DNA from 4 places in the Streptomyces sp. NPDC090106 genome. Region 3 is predicted to be linked to each of the others. Evidence: riboswitches for the same ligand, from Rfam matches in the RefSeq annotation. Region 3 holds a riboswitch; each other region holds the start of a gene.
The links. A riboswitch is a leader RNA that binds a small molecule or an ion and turns the genes downstream of it on or off. The one in region 3 is predicted to bind cobalamin.

Region 1 (4,203 bases), on a different contig from region 3:
CAAGTCCTTCAGCGACGAGACCAAGCGGCTCACCGGGCGCCGTCCGGTGATCTACACGACGGCCCACTGGTGGAACAGGTGCACCGGCGGCAGCCGCGCCTTCGCGTCGGATCACGCCCTGTGGATCGCCCGTTACGACGCGGCGGACGCCGGGTCGCTGCCCGCCGGGTGGTCGTTCTGGACGCTCTGGCAGTACGACAACAGCGGCTCTCTGCCGGGTGACCAGAATCTCTTCAACGGCTCCATGGCACAGCTCAAGAGGTTCGCCCGGGGCGCCTAGCCGTGCGACGAACGGACCGCGTGGTTCCGGCGGGAAACGATCAGACCGGAACCAGTCCGTTCGGACACCATGCGGCCCGCCTCAGTTCACCTTCCGTTCATCCAGGTTACCTACGTTCATCCGACCAATGACCTCGAACGATTGCCTGGGTAAATGGAAAACTTCTCGCTGATCCTCGCGATTGTGGTGGTAACCGCACTTGCGTTCGATTTCACGAACGGTTTTCACGACACCGCCAACGCGATGGCCACGACCATCTCGACCGGTGCACTCAAGCCCAAGGTCGCGGTGGCCATGTCCGCCGTGCTGAACCTTGTGGGCGCCTTCCTCTCCGTGGAGGTCGCCAACACGATCTCCAAGGGTCTCGTCGACGAGACCGGCATCCGTCCCGAGGTCATCTTCGCCGCCCTGGTCGGCGCGATCCTCTGGAACCTCCTCACCTGGCTGGTGGGCCTGCCCTCCAGTTCCTCCCACGCCCTCATGGGCGGCCTGATCGGCGCGACCATCGCCTCGGCGGGCGTCGGCGCGGTCCACGGCGACGTCCTCGTCACCAAGGTCCTGATCCCGGCCGTCGTGGCCCCGATCGTCGCCGGTCTCGCGGCCATGCTGGCCACGCGGCTGTCCTACTCGATCGGCAGGAAGGCCGACGGCAAGGCCGCCGCGAAGGGCTACCGCGCGGGCCAGATCGCCTCCGCCGGTCTCGTCTCCCTCGCCCACGGCACCAACGACGCCCAGAAGACGATGGGCATCATCACCCTCGCCCTGGTCGCCGGCGGCGCCGTCGCCCCCGACTCCGACCCGCCGCTGTGGGTCATCCTCTCCGCGGGCATGGCCATCGCCCTCGGCACCTACCTCGGCGGTTGGCGCATCATCCGCACCATGGGCAAGGGCCTGACCGACCTCCAGCCGCAGCAGGGCTTCGCCGCCCAGACCAGCGCGGCGACCGTCATCCTGGCCTCCTCGCACCTCGGCTTCTCCCTGTCCACCACGCACTCCGTCTCCGGATCGGTGATGGGCGCGGGCCTCGGCCGCAAGGGCGGCGTGGTCCGCTGGTCCACCGCCACCCGGATGTTCGTGGCCTGGGGCCTGACCCTCCCGGCGGCGGCCCTGGTCGGCGCGCTCGCCGAGTACGTCACCGGCCTCGGCAGCTGGGGCACCGCGATCGTGGCGGCCTTCCTCATCGGCTCCAGCGCCTGGATCTGGAAGCTCTCCCGCCGCGAGGTCGTCGACCACACCAACGTCAACGACGCCGACGCCGAGCCCGCCGGTGTCGTCACCACGGCGATCGCCGCGGTCACCCCGCCGCCCACCGGCGACCTGACCGCCACGATCCCGGCCCCCGCGGCCACCGAACCCACCCCGTCGCAGGCCACGGCCTGACCCCCACCAGGCAACCCAAGGAAGCGCATCATGGAAATCGACTGGGCGGCACTCGGCTCCGTCTTCGGCGTCAGCCTCGTGGTCACCGTGGCTCTGGTGGCCCTCTTCACCCTCGGCGTGATGGGCCTGTCCCGCCAGGAGCGGGCCGTCGCACAGGGCGGCACCGCCGCCCTCGCGGTCACCGGCGCCTACGCCTGCTTCGCCGCCTGCGCGGCGGCGGTCGGCTACGGCATCTACCTGATCGTGGCCTGACACCCGGCAGCGTTCCCGTCCGCCCTGTCCGGTCCCCTTCCCGGGGACCGGACAGGGCGGACCTCTGTGTGCCCACCGGGGCGGGAAACATGCCGTGAGCCGGTCGCCGCGAGCCCGTCGTCACGGTGCCGGTGTGGGGTTGTCCACACTCCGCTCCCGCAGGTCAACGGCAAGTTGACGGCCGTTCCGGGGGCGTGGTGGACTTCCGGGGCCATGTACGGCGGCAGAAGAGGAAGCCGGTGCGAATCCGGCGCGGTCCCGCCACTGTCACCGGGGTAGACACCCCCGGGAGCCAGGAACTCTCACCGCCGGTCTCGTCGAACCAGGGCGTGGACACCCTGAGTGAGGACATATCGCGATGTTCGCCTGCCGACCGAACCCTGTGACCGGACCGTCCCGCGCACTCCCGATCGGCTGAACCGGTGCGTGCCGATCGCGTCTTCGCGTACGGCGCCGCCGCCGGCCTCCTCGGTGACCTGCTGCTCGGCGATCCCCGCCGGGGGCATCCGGTCGCCGCGTTCGGGCGGGCCGCGGGAGCCGTGGAGCGGGTGCTGTGGCGGGACCACCGCGGGTGGGGCGCCCTGCACACCGCCGTGTGCGCCGGGAGCGCCGTCGCCCTCGGGGCCGTGGCCGAGCGGGCCGTGCGCCCCTCCCGTGCCGCCTCCGTCGCCCTGACCGCCGCCGCCACCTGGGCCGTCGTCGGGGGGACCTCCCTCGCGCGCGAGGCCCGGGTCGTCGGGCGGGCGCTGGACGCCGGGGACGTCGACGCGGCCCGGGCCCGGCTGCCCCATCTGTGCGGGCGCGACCCGCAGGCGCTCGACTCCGACGGGATCGCCCGCGCCGTCGTCGAGTCCGTCGCCGAGAACACCTCCGACGCCGTCGTCGGCGCGCTCGTGTGGGGAGCCGTCGGCGGGGTGCCGGGGCTGCTCGGGTTCCGGGCCGTCAACACCCTCGACGCGATGGTCGGCCACCGCTCCGAACGGTACCTGCGGTACGGCTGGGCGTCCGCGCGCCTGGACGACGTGGCCGGCTGGCCGGGGGCGCGGCTGACCGCCGTGCTGGCCGCGCTCGGCGGGGACGACCGCCGGGGCGCCGTCCGCGCCTGGCGCCAGGACGCCGCCAAGCACCCGAGCCCCAACGCCGGCCCCGTGGAGGCCTCGTTCGCGGGCGCCCTCGGCGTACGGCTCGGCGGGACGCTCTCCTACGCGGGGCGCGTCGAGCACCGGCCCGTACTCAACGGCGAGGGGCGGGCCGTCGCCTCGTACGACATCGAACGCGCCGTACGGCTGTCGCGGCGCGTCGGGCTGCTGGCGCTCGGGGTGAGCGTCGCCGGGCGGGCTCTGCTGAAGGGGCGCAAGGGATGAGCGGGAGCTTGGGCGGGGGGCTGCTCGTCGCGGGGACCACCTCCGACGCCGGGAAGAGCGTCGTCACCGCCGGGATCTGCCGGTGGCTGGTGCGGCAGGGGGTGAAGGTCGCCCCGTTCAAGGCGCAGAACATGTCCCTCAACTCGTTCGTGACGCGCGAGGGCGCCGAGATCGGGCGGGCGCAGGCCATGCAGGCCCAGGCCTGCCGGATCGAACCGTCCGCGCTGATGAACCCCGTGCTGCTCAAGCCCGGCGGCGACCAGAGCAGCCAGGTCGTGCTGATGGGCAAGCCCGTCGGGGAGATGAGCGCGCGCGGCTACCACGGCGGACGGCAGCAGCGGTTGCTGGGGACGGTCCTGGACTGCCTGGCCGAACTGCGGGGCACGTACGACGCGGTGATCTGCGAGGGCGCCGGGTCCCCCGCCGAGATCAACCTGCGGCGCACCGACATCGTCAACATGGGCATCGCCCGCAACGCCGGGCTGCCCGTCCTCGTTGTCGGGGACATCGACCGGGGCGGGGTCTTCGCCTCCTTCTTCGGAACCGTCGCCCTGCTGTCGCCGGAGGACCAGCGGCTCGTCGCCGGGTTCCTCGTCAACAAGTTCCGGGGCGACGTCGGGCTCCTCGAACCCGGCCTCGACATGCTCCACGGACTCACCGGACGGCACACCTACGGGGTGCTGCCGTTCCGGCACGGGCTCGGCATCGACGAGGAGGACGGGCTGCGCATCTCGCTGCGCGGCACCGTGCGCGAGTCGAACGTCGCCCCGCCCCACGGCGAGGACGTGCTGCGGATCGCCGTCTGCGCCGTCCCCCTGATGTCCAACTTCACCGACATCGACGCGCTGGCCGCCGAACCCGGCGTCGTCGTGCGGTTCGTGGACCGGCCCGAGGAACTCGCCGACGCCGACCTCGTCGTCGTCCCGG
Region 2 (4,203 bases), on a different contig from region 3:
AGAACGCGAAGGTGAGCGTCTCGGCGGTGACCCGGCCGCCCAGCCGGATGCCCTGCGCCCAGGCGGGGAGCGGGACTTCGGGCAGCGTGACGATCACATGCGTGCCCGGCAGCGGTGAGCCGAGGGTGACGGCGAAGACGAGACGGATGAGCAGGACGGCGAGGGCCAGCTTCACGAACGCGCCGTAGGAGCGGGCCCAGGGGGCGTCGGGGCGGCGGGCCGCGACCACGTACCCGGAGGTCGCCATGAGGAGGGCGAGCAGCAGCGGGTTGGTGGTGCGGGTCGCCGCGACGCCGAGGGACAGGGCCCAGAGCCACCAGGCCCCGGGGTGCGGGGAGTCGGGCGCGGGCCGCCGCGGCTCAGCGGGCATGTCTGCGACGCCTCGCCTGCCACACCGCCGCCCCGCCCAGCACCGCCACCGCCGCGACGCCCGCGAACAGGCCCACGGACGGGCCGGGTTCCTCCGACGCGGCCTTCTTCCGGTCGGTCCTGTCGCCGTCCTGGTGCGCCACCTGCTCGCCGCAGCCCGACTCCGGGTACCCGGAGATCGCGCACAGCAGGGCGTTGGTGTCGTAGCGCAGGGGCTTCGCGACCGAGGCGAGGGCCTCCGCGGTCGTCGCGTCCTCGGCCACCGACGCGCACGCGGTGCGGAGCGCGGGCGGGGTCTCGCCCGCCGGGGCGTCCGCCGCCGTACCGAAGTCGAGGACGAGCGCGACGCGCTTGCGGCCGTCCCGCGCGGGGGTGTCCGCGCAGAGGTCCGCGAAGTCCGCCGTGCGCGGTGTCGTCGCCTCGGAGGAGTCCTCGCTGACCGCGAACCGGAAGCCCTGGACGTCGCCGTCGGACGGCACGGCGGTCGCCGGGCCCTGGGTCGCGTACGTCCAGGCGGTGCCGGCGCGGTCCCAGAACGACCAGTAGCGGTAGCCGGTGGCCTGGGCCGCCTGGGCGGCGCCGGTCACGAGGACGAGCGCGGCCAGGACGGGTGCGAGGACCCGGCGGATCACGGCTGCCGCTTCCTGGTGCGCCCGCTGAGGAGGAAGCCGATGCCGATGCCGCCGACGAGTCCGACGCCGACGATCCACCAGACGCCGACGCCCCCGCCGTCCTCGTCCTCCTTCTTGTCCTTCTCCTTGTCCCCGGCGGCGCCGGTCCCCTTCGCGGCGGGCACGCTCGCCGGCTTCGGGCCGGTCGCGTCGAGCAGCGCGATCAGGTCCTCGCCGCCGAAGGCGCGCGGGTCCAGGCCGGCGGCGCGGGCGGCGAAGACGAGCTGGGCGTAGGCGGCGGGGCCGCTCTGCCCGGCCCATTCGAGGGAGTTGGCCGCGAGCCAGCGGGCGGAGGCGGCGGCCTCGCTCGTGAAGCCGGCGGCGGACAGGGCGACGACCGCGTCGGCGGTGTTGCCGAAGTCCGGCTGGTCCTCGGAGCCGGGCAGCGCCGACATGAGGTGGGCGTCCTCGCCCATCGCGCCGACGAGGTACGCGGCGCCGTTGCGGGCGGCCCGCGTGAGGTCGCCGGGCTTCGCGCAGGACGTGGAGGCCTGGTCGGCGCCGGGCACCACGGCCCCCGGCTGTCCGCCGAAGGCGCTCAGCACGGCCGCGGCCGTGGCGTCCGCGTTGGCGGTGAGCTCGCCCTTCTTGCCGGGCTGGTAGGCGAAGGCGCCCGCGCCGTCGCCCGTGCAGGGCAGGGCGAGCTCCAGCAGGGCGTCCGAGGGGGTGTGCCCGTCCTTCTCGACCTCCGTGACCGACCGTCCGGCGGAGCGGAACGCGCCGATGACGACGGACGTGGAGTTCGCGTCGCTGGCCCCGCCCTCGGTGTAGCCCCAGCCGCCGTCGGTGTTCTGGACCGACCGCAGCCAGGCGAGGGCCTTGGACACCGCCTTGTCGTTCCCGGCGAGGGCCTGCGCCGCGACGGCCGTGCTGTTGGTGTCGACCATGACCTTCGCGTCGCACGCCTGGGCGGGGTCGGCGCGGAACGCGGGGAAGGCGCCGTTCGCGCACTGCTGGCCGACGAGCCAGTCCACCGCCGTCGCGGCCGGCTCGACACCCTGCTCCCGCTGCGCGAGCAGGGTCAGCGACTGCCGCCACACGCCGTCGTACGTCGGGTCCGCCGAGCCGTACAGGCCGTCCGGGACGGCTGTGGAGGGCGAGGGGGAGGGGGACGCGGCCACGGCCGGGGCGGCCGTGGCGAGCACGGCGGTGGCGGCCAGGGCCGCGGCGCTGCGGCGGACGTTCATGATCGGCGGATGCCTCTCCCTGCGGGGGAGCCGGGCAGCACGGGACGACCCCGGGCGGCTCGGCCCCGTAGACCTCGACGGTGCCGTGCGCCGGCCGGTTGCCGACGCGCGTGAGCCGGTCATGAGCACCGCACGGGGCGATCCGGCTCGCCGCCCCTGGTTCGCGGGCGGCTCACGGTTGCGGGTCAGCGCCGGAATTGCACCGGCTTTCCCCCGTACGGGTGTGATGACGACCCGGTCACTGTACCGGGCCGTGCCGACGCGCCTGGGAGCCCCCTGTGAGCGGGCCCCGGAGGCACGGCTTCGGGTAGGTGCGCGCCCGGTGCCCTCACACCGCCACGTACGTCACCGGGTCGCTCCCCGCGACCGCCTCCGCGCGGCCCAGTTTGACCAGGCGGCGGACGTGGGCCTCCGCCTCCGAGACGGCGATGGTGCGTGAGGCGTAGGGGATGTCGGACCAGGGGCGGTTCCACTCCATGCGCTCGGCCAGCTGCCAGGGGGTGAGGGGCCGGGCCAGGAGGGTGTGCAGGCCGGTGAGGCGTTCCTCGTGGTGGGCGAGCAACTCCCGTACGCGGGACGGGGCGTCGGGGAAGGCGTGCTGGTGGGCGGGGAGCACCTCGGCGGGGGCGAGGCGGCCGACGCGTTCCAGGGAGTCGAGGTAGTCGCCGAGGGGGTCGGTGACGGTGGCGTCGTCGGGGTCCTCGTAGAGGCCGATGTGCGGGGTGATCTCGGGCAGCAGGTGGTCGCCGGAGAACAGGCGCCCGTTGCCGGGGAGCCGTTCCGGGTGGTCCTCCTCCAGGTGCAGGCAGACATGGCCCGGCGTGTGGCCCGGGGTCCAGATCGCGCGCAGCCGCCGGCCGGGCAGCGGCAGCGTCTCGCCGGGGACGATCTCGCGGTCGGGCAGGGCGGGGGAGAAGCCGGGGAGGCGGCGCGGGCGGGGCGAGCGCAGGGGCGCGATGTGCTCCTCCGGGGCGCCGGCGGCCGTCAGCTTCGCGGTCATGTAGGTGTACCAGCGCTCGGACCGGGTCTCGCGGGTGCGGCGGACGATGGCGGCGTCGGCCTCGTGCATCGCGATCCAGGCGCCGGAGGCGTCCCGCACCTTGCCGGACAGGCCGTGGTGGTCGGGGTGGTGGTGGGTGATCACCACGCCGTGGATCTCGCCGGGCGCGGTGCCGCACGCGGCGAGACCGGCCGCGAGGGTGTCCCAGGACGCGGGGTCGTCCCAGCCCGTGTCGATCAGCACCGGACCCCGGTCGGTGTCGACGACGTAGACGAGTGTGTGGCCGAGCGGGTTGTCCGGGATGGGGACCCTGAGGGACCGGACACCCCCACCGTGGTCGCCGACCGTGGGCCTGGGCTGTGACATGGGTTCCCCCGTCTCCGCGTTCCCGTCACTATAACTAGAACGGGTTCCTGTGGGAGCCCCAGTCACCTACTCGGACCGGCTCCGGCGGCACGGTGAACCGGTGTGAGGTCTGTGGACTCATCCGAGTGGAACTGGTATCAGTTCCGGTATCTCAGAATCTGATGAACCGTCAGAGTCAGCTCCCGGGGAGGCGGTCGGCGATGACCGAGCTCGTGGAACACGGACAGCTTTTCATCGGCGGGGAGTTGACCGACCCCCTCGGCCCGGACGTCATCGAGGTGATCTCCCCGCACACCGAGGAGGTCATCGGGCGGGTGCCGCACGCCGCGCCCGGGGACGTGGACCGCGCGGTGGCCGCCGCGCGGCGGGCGTTCGACGAAGGGCCCTGGCCCCGGCTGTCGTTGGACGAGCGGATCGAGGTCGTCACCCGCATCAAGGACGGCATCCTCGTCCGGCACGAGGAGATCGCCCGCGTCATCTCCTCCGAGAACGGCTCCCCGTACTCCTGGAGCGTCCTGGCGCAGGCGCTCGGCGCGATGATGGTGTGGGACGCGGCGATCACGGTCGCGCGCGACTTCACCTACGAGGAGCAGCGCGACGGCGTCCTCGG
Region 3 (4,203 bases):
GAGCTTGTTCTCGCGTCGTGTGTGACGTGGGTCGCTGCCCCCGCCGGGGCCCCGCGAGGAGCCCCGGCGAGGGCCCGCCGGCACCCCGCCGAGGCGTCGAGGGCCCCGGCGGGGAGGGTGTCCCGGCGGCTCCCGCCGTGTCAACGGGCCGTGAGTTCACCCCTCACCGTGCGCGCGGCGGCGACCAGGTTCTCCAGCGAGGCCCGGGTCTCCGGCCAGCCCCGGGTCTTCAGCCCGCAGTCGGGGTTGACCCACAGCCGCTCGGCGGGGATCGCCGCCAGCCCGGTCCGCAGCAGCTCCGCCGCCTCCCCGGCGCTCGGCACGCGCGGCGAGTGGATGTCGTACACGCCGGGTCCCGCCTCCCGCGGATAGCCGTGCGCGGCCAGCTCCCGGGCCACCTGCATATGGGAGCGGGCGGCCTCCAGGCTGATCACGTCGGCGTCGAGGTCGTCGATGGCCCCGACGACGTCACCGAACTCGGCGTAGCACATGTGGGTGTGGATCTGGGTGTCCGGCCGCACCCCGGCGGTCGTCAGCCGGAACGCCTCCGTCGCCCACGCGAGGTAGGCGGCGTGGTCGGCGGCGCGCGGCGGCAGCGTCTCCCGCAGCGCGGGCTCGTCGACCTGGATCACGGAGGTCCCCGCCGCCTCCAGGTCGGCGACCTCGTCCCGCAGCGCGAGCGCGACCTGCCGGGCCGTCTCGGCGAGCGGCTGGTCGTCCCGGACGAAGGACCAGGCGAGCATGGTGACCGGCCCGGTCAGCATGCCCTTGACCGGCCGTGAGGTCAGCGACCGGGCGTACGACGTCCAGCGCACCGTCATCGGTCCGGGGCGGGAGATGTCACCGGCGAGGACCGGCGGGCGGACGTACCGGGTGCCGTAGGACTGGACCCAGCCGTGGCGGGTGGCGAGGTAGCCGGTCAGCTGCTCGGCGAAGTACTGGACCATGTCGTTGCGTTCGGGTTCGCCGTGCACGAGGACGTCCACGCCGGCCTTCTCCTGGAAGGCGATCACCTCGCCGATCTCCGCCCTGATGCGCTCCTCGTAGGCGGCGGTGTCGATCCGGCCCGCCCTCAAGTCGGCTCGGGCGGTGCGCAGTTCGGCGGTCTGCGGGAACGAGCCGATGGTCGTGACGGGCAGCGGCGGCAGCCCGAGCCGCTCCCGCTGGGCGGCGGCCCGCTCGGCGTACGGCTGCGCGCGGCGGGTGTCGTCCCCGGTCACGGCGGAGGCACGGGACCTGACCGCCGGGTCGTGGGTGAGCGGGGAGGCGGCGCGGGAGGCCAGCACGGCGCGGTTCGCGGCCAGTTCGGCGGTGATGGCGGCGGTCCCGCGGCTCAGGCCCCGGGCGAGGGTGACGATCTCGGCGGTCTTCTGCCGGGCGAAGGCGAGCCAGCGCAGGATCTGCGGGTCGATGTCCTTCTCGGCCGCCGTGTCCAGGGGAACGTGCAGCAGCGAGCAGGACGCGGCCACGTCCACCCGGTCGGCGAGCCCCAGCAGGGTGCCGAGCACGGAGAGGGACTTCGCCAGGTCGTTCACCCAGACGTTGCGGCCGTCGACGACCCCGGCCACCAGCCGCTTGCCGGGCAGTCCGCCGACCGCCGCCAGGTCGTCCAGGTTGGCGGCGCCGGACCCCGTCAGGTCCAGGGCGAGTCCCTCCACGGGTGCCTGGGCCAGCACCGGCAGGGCCTCGCCGAGCCGGTCGAAGTAGGAGGCGACCAGCAGCTTGGGCCGGTCGCCCGCCGGGATGCCGCCCAGGTCCCGGTAGGCGCGGGCCGCCGCGTTCAGCTCCGCCGGGGTGCGGTCCTGCACCAGGGCGGGCTCGTCGAGCTGCACCCACTCGGCGCCCGCCGCGCGCAGGTCGGCGAGGACCTCGGCGTACACCGGCAGCAGCCGGTCCAGCAGGGTCAGCGGCTCGAAGTCCGCGGGGGCGCCGGGCGCGGGCTTGGCGAGCAGCAGATAGGTCACCGGCCCCACCAGGACCGGCCGGGCGGTGAGACCGAGGGCGAGGGCCTCCCGCAACTCCGCAACCTGCTGCGCCGGTTCGGCGGCGAAGACGGTGTCCGGGCCCAACTCGGGCACCAGATAGTGGTAGTTGGTGTCGAACCACTTCGTCATCTCCAGCGGAGCGACGTCCTGCGTGCCGCGCGCCATGGCGAAGTACCCGTCCAGCGCGTCGGCTTCGACGGCCGCCCGGTGCCGCTCCGGGACCGCACCGACCATGACGGTGGTGTCCAGGACGTGGTCGTAGAGCGAGAAGTCGCCGGTCGGCACCTCGTCGATGCCCGCCCCGGTGAGCCGCCGCCAGTTCGCGGCGCGCAACTCGGCCGCGGTCGCACGGAGTTCGGCGGCGCCGACGCGGCCCTTCCAATAGCCTTCGACGGCCCGCTTCAGCTCCCGGCCGGGGCCCTGCCGGGGGTGGCCGTACACGGTGGCCCGTACGGTCGTCCGCCCGCTCGTCGCGGTGCCGGTCATGCTGCTGGTCACGGAGATCTCCTTCGCGAGACGATTCCCTGAGATCCCGGCGACGGGACGAGGACGCGAAGGGGTGAGTGCCCGGCGGCCGAAGCCACCGGGTTCCGCACGCCGACCCGCCCACGAGGTCACCGGGACACCGCGCGCGAGTGCTTCGCGCCCGGGCAGCCGGCAGGTCTTCGGACTCGCGGGCACGTCCTCGCGCATCTCACCGAGGACACCTACTGGCCGTCGCTTCCCAGGCCCGTTGTCCGGACCCAGTGCGTATGACGGCGCTCGTTCCCACTCACCGCTGCGGGGCAGTCCCGGAATCTCACCGGGTTCCCTCTTACGACGCCCCGCCTGGCGGACGGGGCGAACCAGCTGCACGGGCCACCTTAGTCAGTGCGCGACCGCCACCGCAGCCACCTTCTCCCCGGGAGCCGTGGTGCGGCGTACGCCGACGACCGCCGTCAACGCGCCCAGCACGCACAGCACACCCGCGACCAGGACGGACGTGTGGACGCCGTTCATGAACGCCTGGTGACTGCCCTCGACGACCGCGGACCTGAGCTGCTCGGGCATCTCGTCCGACACCGGCGCCACGCCCATCGCCACGGCGTCCTTCGCCTCGGCGAGCCCCTCGGCGGCGGCCGACGGGACCCCGGCGGAGGTGAGTTCGCCGCTCAGGGTGGACCCGACGCGACCGCTGATCAGGGAGACCAGCACCGAGGTGCCGAGCGCGCCGCCGATCTGGAGGGCCGTCGCCTGGAGGCCGCCCGCCACACCGCCGTCCTTCACCGGGGCGTTGCCGACGATCGCGTCCGAGGACGACGACATCACCATGCCGACACCGAGCCCGAGCGCGATGAACGGCGGCCACATCGTGGCGTACGACGAGTCGGCGCTCCAGCTCAGCATCGTGAAGCAGGCGGCGCCCTGGAGCACCATGCCGAGCGGCATCGTCAGCCGGGGCCCGAACCGGTCGGTGAGCGCCGCGCCCAGCGGGGAGGCGACGACCGAGGCGAGGCTCAGCGGCAGGGTCCGCACCCCGGCCTCCACGGGGCTGAAGCCGCGCACGTTCTGGAGGTAGAGCATGACGAAGAAGATCACGCCGAGCAGGACGAAGAAGTTCAGCGCGGTGATGACGGTGCCGATGGTGAGCGCCGGGTTGCGGAACAGCCGCATCGGCAGGAGCGGGGACGCCACCCGGGTCTCGTACCAGCCGAAGACCAGCACCAGGGCCAGGCCCGCCCCGATCGAGCCGAGCGTGCCGCCCGAGGTCCAGCCCCAGGTCTCGCCCTTGACGACGCCGAAGACGAGCGCGAGCAGACCGAGCGCGAGCAGGACCACCCCGGCGATGTCGAACTTCTCGTCCGCGGCGGCGGCGTTCTTGCTCTGCGGCAGCACGAGCGCGCTGAACACGAGAGCGGCGACACCGATCGGGGCGTTGATGTAGAAGACCGACTCCCAGTTCACGTGCTGCACGAGCAGTCCGCCGACGATCGGGCCGAGCGCGGTGGAGACCGAGGAGACCATCGCCCAGATGCCGACCGCCATGCCGAACTTCCGCGGCGGGAACACCGCCCGGAGCATGCCGAGGGTGTTCGGCATCAGCAGGGCGCCGAAGAAGCCCTGGAGGGCGCGGAAGGCGATGACACCGGTGATCGAACCGGACAGTCCGATCGCCACGGAGGAGAGGGTGAAGCCCGCGACGCCGATCAGGTAGAACGTGCGGCGCCCGAAGCGGTCG
Region 4 (4,203 bases), on a different contig from region 3:
CGTCGAGCGTGACGACCCCGGCGGTCGGCGCGAGGAGTCCGGCGAGGAGGCGGATGAGCGTGGACTTGCCGGAGCCGTTGGGCCCGAGGAGCCCGACGACGGAGCCCGGCGCGGGGGCGAGGGTGACGCCGTCGAGGAGGAGATGGCCGTCGGTCGTCCGCCCGACCCGGTCCGCGGCGAGGCTCATCGCGCCGCCCCCCGGGTCCGGTACAGCACCGCCACGAACGCGGGTACGCCGATCAGGGAGGTCACGACGCCCACGGGGACCTCCTGCGGGTCGAGGACGGTACGGGCGAGGGTGTCCACCCACACCAGGAACACCGCCCCGGCGAGCGCCGACAGCGGCAGCAGCCGCGCGTGCCCGGGGCCGACGAGCGCCCGGACGGCGTGCGGCAGCACGAGGCCCACGAAGCCGATCGCCCCGGCCGAGCTGACCAGCGCGGCGGTGAGCAGCGCCGTGACGCAGAGCAGGACGAGCCGGGTGCGGGCCACGGAGACGCCGAGGGCCGCGGCGGCGTCCTGGCCGAAGGCGAACGCGTCGAGGGTGCGGGCGTACGACAGGCAGACGACGAGCGCGGCGGCGAGGACGGCCGTGCAGACGGCGACGTCGGTCCAGCCCGCGCCGCTCAGCGAGCCGAGGAGCCAGAACAGGACGCCGCGGGTGGTCTCGGCGTCGGCGGCGGTCATCACCACGAACGAGGTGAGCGCGGAGAAGAGCTGCATCGCGGCGACACCCGCGAGGACGACCCGGTCGGTGCTGCCGCCGAGGGTGTGGCTGAGCAGCAGGACGAGCGCGAAGGAGACGAGGGCGCCGAGGAACGCGCCGGCCGACACCGGGACGAGCCCGCCGCCGACGCCCAGGACGACCACCGCGACGGCCCCGGTCGAGGCGCCGGAGGAGACGCCGAGGACGAAGGGGTCGGCGAGCGGGTTGCGCAGCAGCGACTGCATGACCGCGCCGCACACGGCGAGCCCGGCCCCGCAGACGGCGGCCAGGAGGGTGCGGGGCAGCCGCAGCTCCCAGACGATGCCGTCGCGGATGGGCGGGAGCCCTGAGGTGCCGAGGCCGAGATGGGCCAGCACGGTCGACCACACGTCGGCGACGCCGATGTCCGCCGGGCCGATGGTGATCGCGACGGCGAGGGAGCCGGCGAGCAGCAGCGCGCCGGCGGTCCCGAGCGCCCAGGGCCGCACCGTCACGTGCCGAGCCCGGCCGCGCGGAGCCCGGCCGCGACCGTCTCCACGCCGTCGACGGTGCGGATGCTCGGGTTCATGGCCTGCCCGCTGAGCAGCACGTACCGCTTCTCGCGGACGGCGGTCATGTTCCTGGTGACCGGGTCGCTCTCCAGGAACCCGATCTTCCGCGCGGCGGATTCGGCGGTCTGCGACTTGCGGGTGAGGTCGCCGATGACGAGGACGTCCGGGTCGCGGTCGGCGACCGTCTCCCAGTTGATCTGCGGCCACTCCTCGTGCGAGTCGTCGAAGACGTTCTTCGCGCCGAGGCTGCGGGTGATGATGCCGGGCGCGCCGCAACAGCCCGCCATGTAGGGCGACTCGGCGTTGGCGAACCAGTACAGGACGCTGACGTCCGAGGCGTCGAGGCCCGAAGTGGCCTTCTTCATCCGCTGCTTGAGCGTGGCGACGAGTTTCTCGCCGCGCTCCTCCACGCCGAACACGGCCGCGAGGTCGCGGATCTCGCCGTAGACGGCGTCGATCCCCAGCGGCGTCCTGCGCGAGCCGTCGCCGTCCCCGGTGTTGTCCTTGCCCGCGCAGTCCGACGGGGAGACGTACGTCGGCACGCCCAGCTTCCCGAACTGCTCGCGGGTGGCGACGCCGCCCTTGCCGAGCGTGGAGACGAAGGAGGCGGCGACGAAGTCGGGTTCGGCGGCCAGGACCTTCTCGTAGGAGGGCGCGTTGTCGGCGAGGCGCGGCACCTTCGCGTTCGCCTTCTCCAGGTTCTTCAGTACGGGGTCGGTCCAGGTCGCGGTGCCCACTATGCGGTCGGCGAGGCCGAGGGACAGCATGATCTCGGTGGTGCCCTGGTTGAGGGAGACGGCCCGCTTCGGGGGCGTCTCGACGCGGACGGTCTCGCCGCAGTTTTTCAGGGTCACGGCGGCCTTGGTGTCGGCGGCGCCGGAACCGCCGTCGGAGCAGGCGGTCAGCAGGAAGGCGCCCGCCAGGAGCAGGGCGGTGGAACGTGCTTGGGGCACGGGAACAGGTCCTCAGTCGTCGAGGGCTCGAACGCGGAGCCCGGTCGTACGGAACGCGCCAGCAGGTCTTCGGACTCGGGTTCGTCCGGCACGGGGCGCCTTCCCGGACGCGTACGGCGTCCAGTGGCGAAAGGCCCCGCCCGTCCCCCTCACCGCTGCGCGTCAGTTCCGGATTCACACCGGATTCCCTGACCCACGTACATGGGTTCGACTGGCCTCGGCAAGCTATCACGGCCGGGAATCGCCGGGCGCCGCGCACTGTTGTGCCAAGGGCCCGACCGGCCACGCGACCTTGGGAGACGACCGTGCACGGCGACGAAGCGACGATCCGCAGGATGCTCACCGAGAGCGGGGACACCTGGGCCGTGGTGGGCCTGTCGTCCAACACGCGGCGCGCCGCGTACGGCGTGGCCGCGGCGCTCCAGCGGTACGGCAAGCGGGTCGTGCCCGTGCACCCCAAGGCGGAGACCGTGCACGGCGAGCAGGGCTACGCCTCCCTCGCCGAGATCCCCTTCGACGTGGACGTCGTCGACGTCTTCGTCAACAGCGACCTCGCCGGGGCCGTCGCGGACGAGGCCGTCGCCAAGGGGGCCAGGGCGGTCTGGTTCCAGCTCGGGGTGATCGACGAGGAGGCGTACGACCGGACACGCGCCGCCGGACTCGACATGGTCATGGACCGCTGCCCGGCGATCGAGATCCCCCGGCTGGGCTGACCCCGGCGGTCGCCGGCCCCGGCCCTCGGCACAGGGAGGCGGCGTAGGCTCGCCGACCATGCACGACTCCCCCTCGCCCTGCTGCGCGCCCTCCTCCGGTGCCGTGGACCTGCCGCGGATCGCGGTGCCGCCGGCCCGGACGCCGGTCGGCGACGACGGGACGGTGGCGCTGCCCGGCGGCGCGTTCCTCATGGGCGCCGAGGACGCGCAGGGCTTCCCGGCCGACGGAGAGGGGCCGGTGCGGACGGTACGGGTCGAGCCGTTCCGTATCGACGCGTACGCGGTGACCAACGAACGGTTCGCGGCGTTCGTCGACGACACCGGGTACGTCACCGACGCCGAGCGGCTGGACTGGTCGTACGTCTTCGCCGGGTTCCTGCCCGCCGCGCTGCGCCGGGGCGCGCCGCGTCCCGAGCAGACGCCGTGGTGGTGCGCGGTCGCCGGCGCGGCGTGGAACATGCCGGAGGGGCCCGGGAGTTCGGTCGCCGACCGGGCGGACCATCCCGTCGTGCACGTGTCGTGGCACGACGCGGCGGCCTACGCGGCCTGGGCGGGCCGGCGGCTGCCCACGGAGGCGGAGTGGGAGTACGCGGCCCGCGGCGGCCTGGAGCAGAAGCGCTACCCGTGGGGCGACGAACTCGACCCCGGCGGTGCGTTCCGCTGCAACATCTGGCGGGGCACCTTCCCGACGAGGAACACGGCCGCCGACGGCCACCGGGGCACCGCCCCCGTGACCGCCTTCGAACCCAACGGCTTCGGGCTGTACAACGTCTCCGGCAATGTGTGGGAGTGGTGCGCCGACCCGTGGGACCGCACGGAGGCGTCACGGGTCATCCGCGGCGGCTCGTACCTGTGCCACCGCTCGTACTGCAACCGCTACCGCGTGGCCGCCAGAAGCGCGAACACCCCGGACTCGTCCAGCGGCCACACGGGGTTCCGCTGCGCGGGGTGAGCCCGGCTGCCTAACGGCCGTCCTCGCACGCGTTGATGTAGTAGAGCTCTATCTCCACGTGGTCCGCCGGTCCGCCGCCCCAGAACGGCCGGGTGCCCACGTTGCCGCCGCAGAAGGCTTGCGGGCGCCGGGACTTGAGGGTGGCGTTGACGTCCTCGGCGAGATCGGTGGCGGCGCCCAGCTGGGCCTGGGGCGCGATGCCGAAGGTGATGACCATGCCGATGCGGCGGCCCTTGGCGCTCGCGCGCATCTCCTGGTCGACGGCCGCCACGATCCTCTTGCGGTCCCCGGCGCTCAGGCCGCCCTTTCCGGCGGCGCGACCGGTCGC

Region 1: it holds a riboswitch for cobalamin, as region 3 does, so the genes downstream of both, ACIPSE_RS19930 (cobalamin biosynthesis protein) here and metE (5-methyltetrahydropteroyltriglutamate--homocysteine S-methyltransferase) in region 3, are expected to answer to the same signal.
Region 2: it holds a riboswitch for cobalamin, as region 3 does, so the genes downstream of both, ACIPSE_RS17180 (prenyltransferase/squalene oxidase repeat-containing protein) here and metE (5-methyltetrahydropteroyltriglutamate--homocysteine S-methyltransferase) in region 3, are expected to answer to the same signal.
Region 4: it holds a riboswitch for cobalamin, as region 3 does, so the genes downstream of both, ACIPSE_RS42385 (ABC transporter substrate-binding protein) here and metE (5-methyltetrahydropteroyltriglutamate--homocysteine S-methyltransferase) in region 3, are expected to answer to the same signal.

What each region holds. Positions count from the first base shown of each region.
Region 1 covers NZ_JBIVDS010000005.1:638,770-642,972, reverse strand. Annotated here, with positions in the region: gene ACIPSE_RS19945 (lysozyme) at 1-280, shown strand, start outside; gene ACIPSE_RS19940 (anion permease) at 434-1,660, shown strand; gene ACIPSE_RS19935 (hypothetical protein) at 1,691-1,912, shown strand; cobalamin riboswitch at 2,093-2,235, shown strand; gene ACIPSE_RS19930 (cobalamin biosynthesis protein) at 2,335-3,276, shown strand; gene ACIPSE_RS19925 (cobyric acid synthase) at 3,273-4,203, shown strand, end outside.
Region 2 covers NZ_JBIVDS010000005.1:27,809-32,011, forward strand. Annotated here, with positions in the region: gene ACIPSE_RS17170 (CbiQ family ECF transporter T component) at 1-370, opposite strand, end outside; gene ACIPSE_RS17175 (SCO2322 family protein) at 360-1,001, opposite strand; gene ACIPSE_RS17180 (prenyltransferase/squalene oxidase repeat-containing protein) at 998-2,227, opposite strand; cobalamin riboswitch at 2,346-2,480, opposite strand; gene ACIPSE_RS17185 (MBL fold metallo-hydrolase) at 2,556-3,593, opposite strand; gene ACIPSE_RS17190 (aldehyde dehydrogenase) at 3,794-4,203, shown strand, end outside.
Region 3 covers NZ_JBIVDS010000006.1:368-4,570, forward strand. Annotated here, with positions in the region: gene metE (5-methyltetrahydropteroyltriglutamate--homocysteine S-methyltransferase) at 141-2,471, opposite strand; cobalamin riboswitch at 2,624-2,850, opposite strand; gene ACIPSE_RS20300 (MFS transporter) at 2,853-4,203, opposite strand, start outside.
Region 4 covers NZ_JBIVDS010000020.1:11,996-16,198, forward strand. Annotated here, with positions in the region: gene ACIPSE_RS42375 (ABC transporter ATP-binding protein) at 1-187, opposite strand, end outside; gene ACIPSE_RS42380 (FecCD family ABC transporter permease) at 184-1,200, opposite strand; gene ACIPSE_RS42385 (ABC transporter substrate-binding protein) at 1,197-2,210, opposite strand; cobalamin riboswitch at 2,253-2,441, opposite strand; gene ACIPSE_RS42390 (CoA-binding protein) at 2,516-2,923, shown strand; gene ACIPSE_RS42395 (formylglycine-generating enzyme family protein) at 2,982-3,875, shown strand; gene ACIPSE_RS42400 (hypothetical protein) at 3,886-4,203, opposite strand, start outside.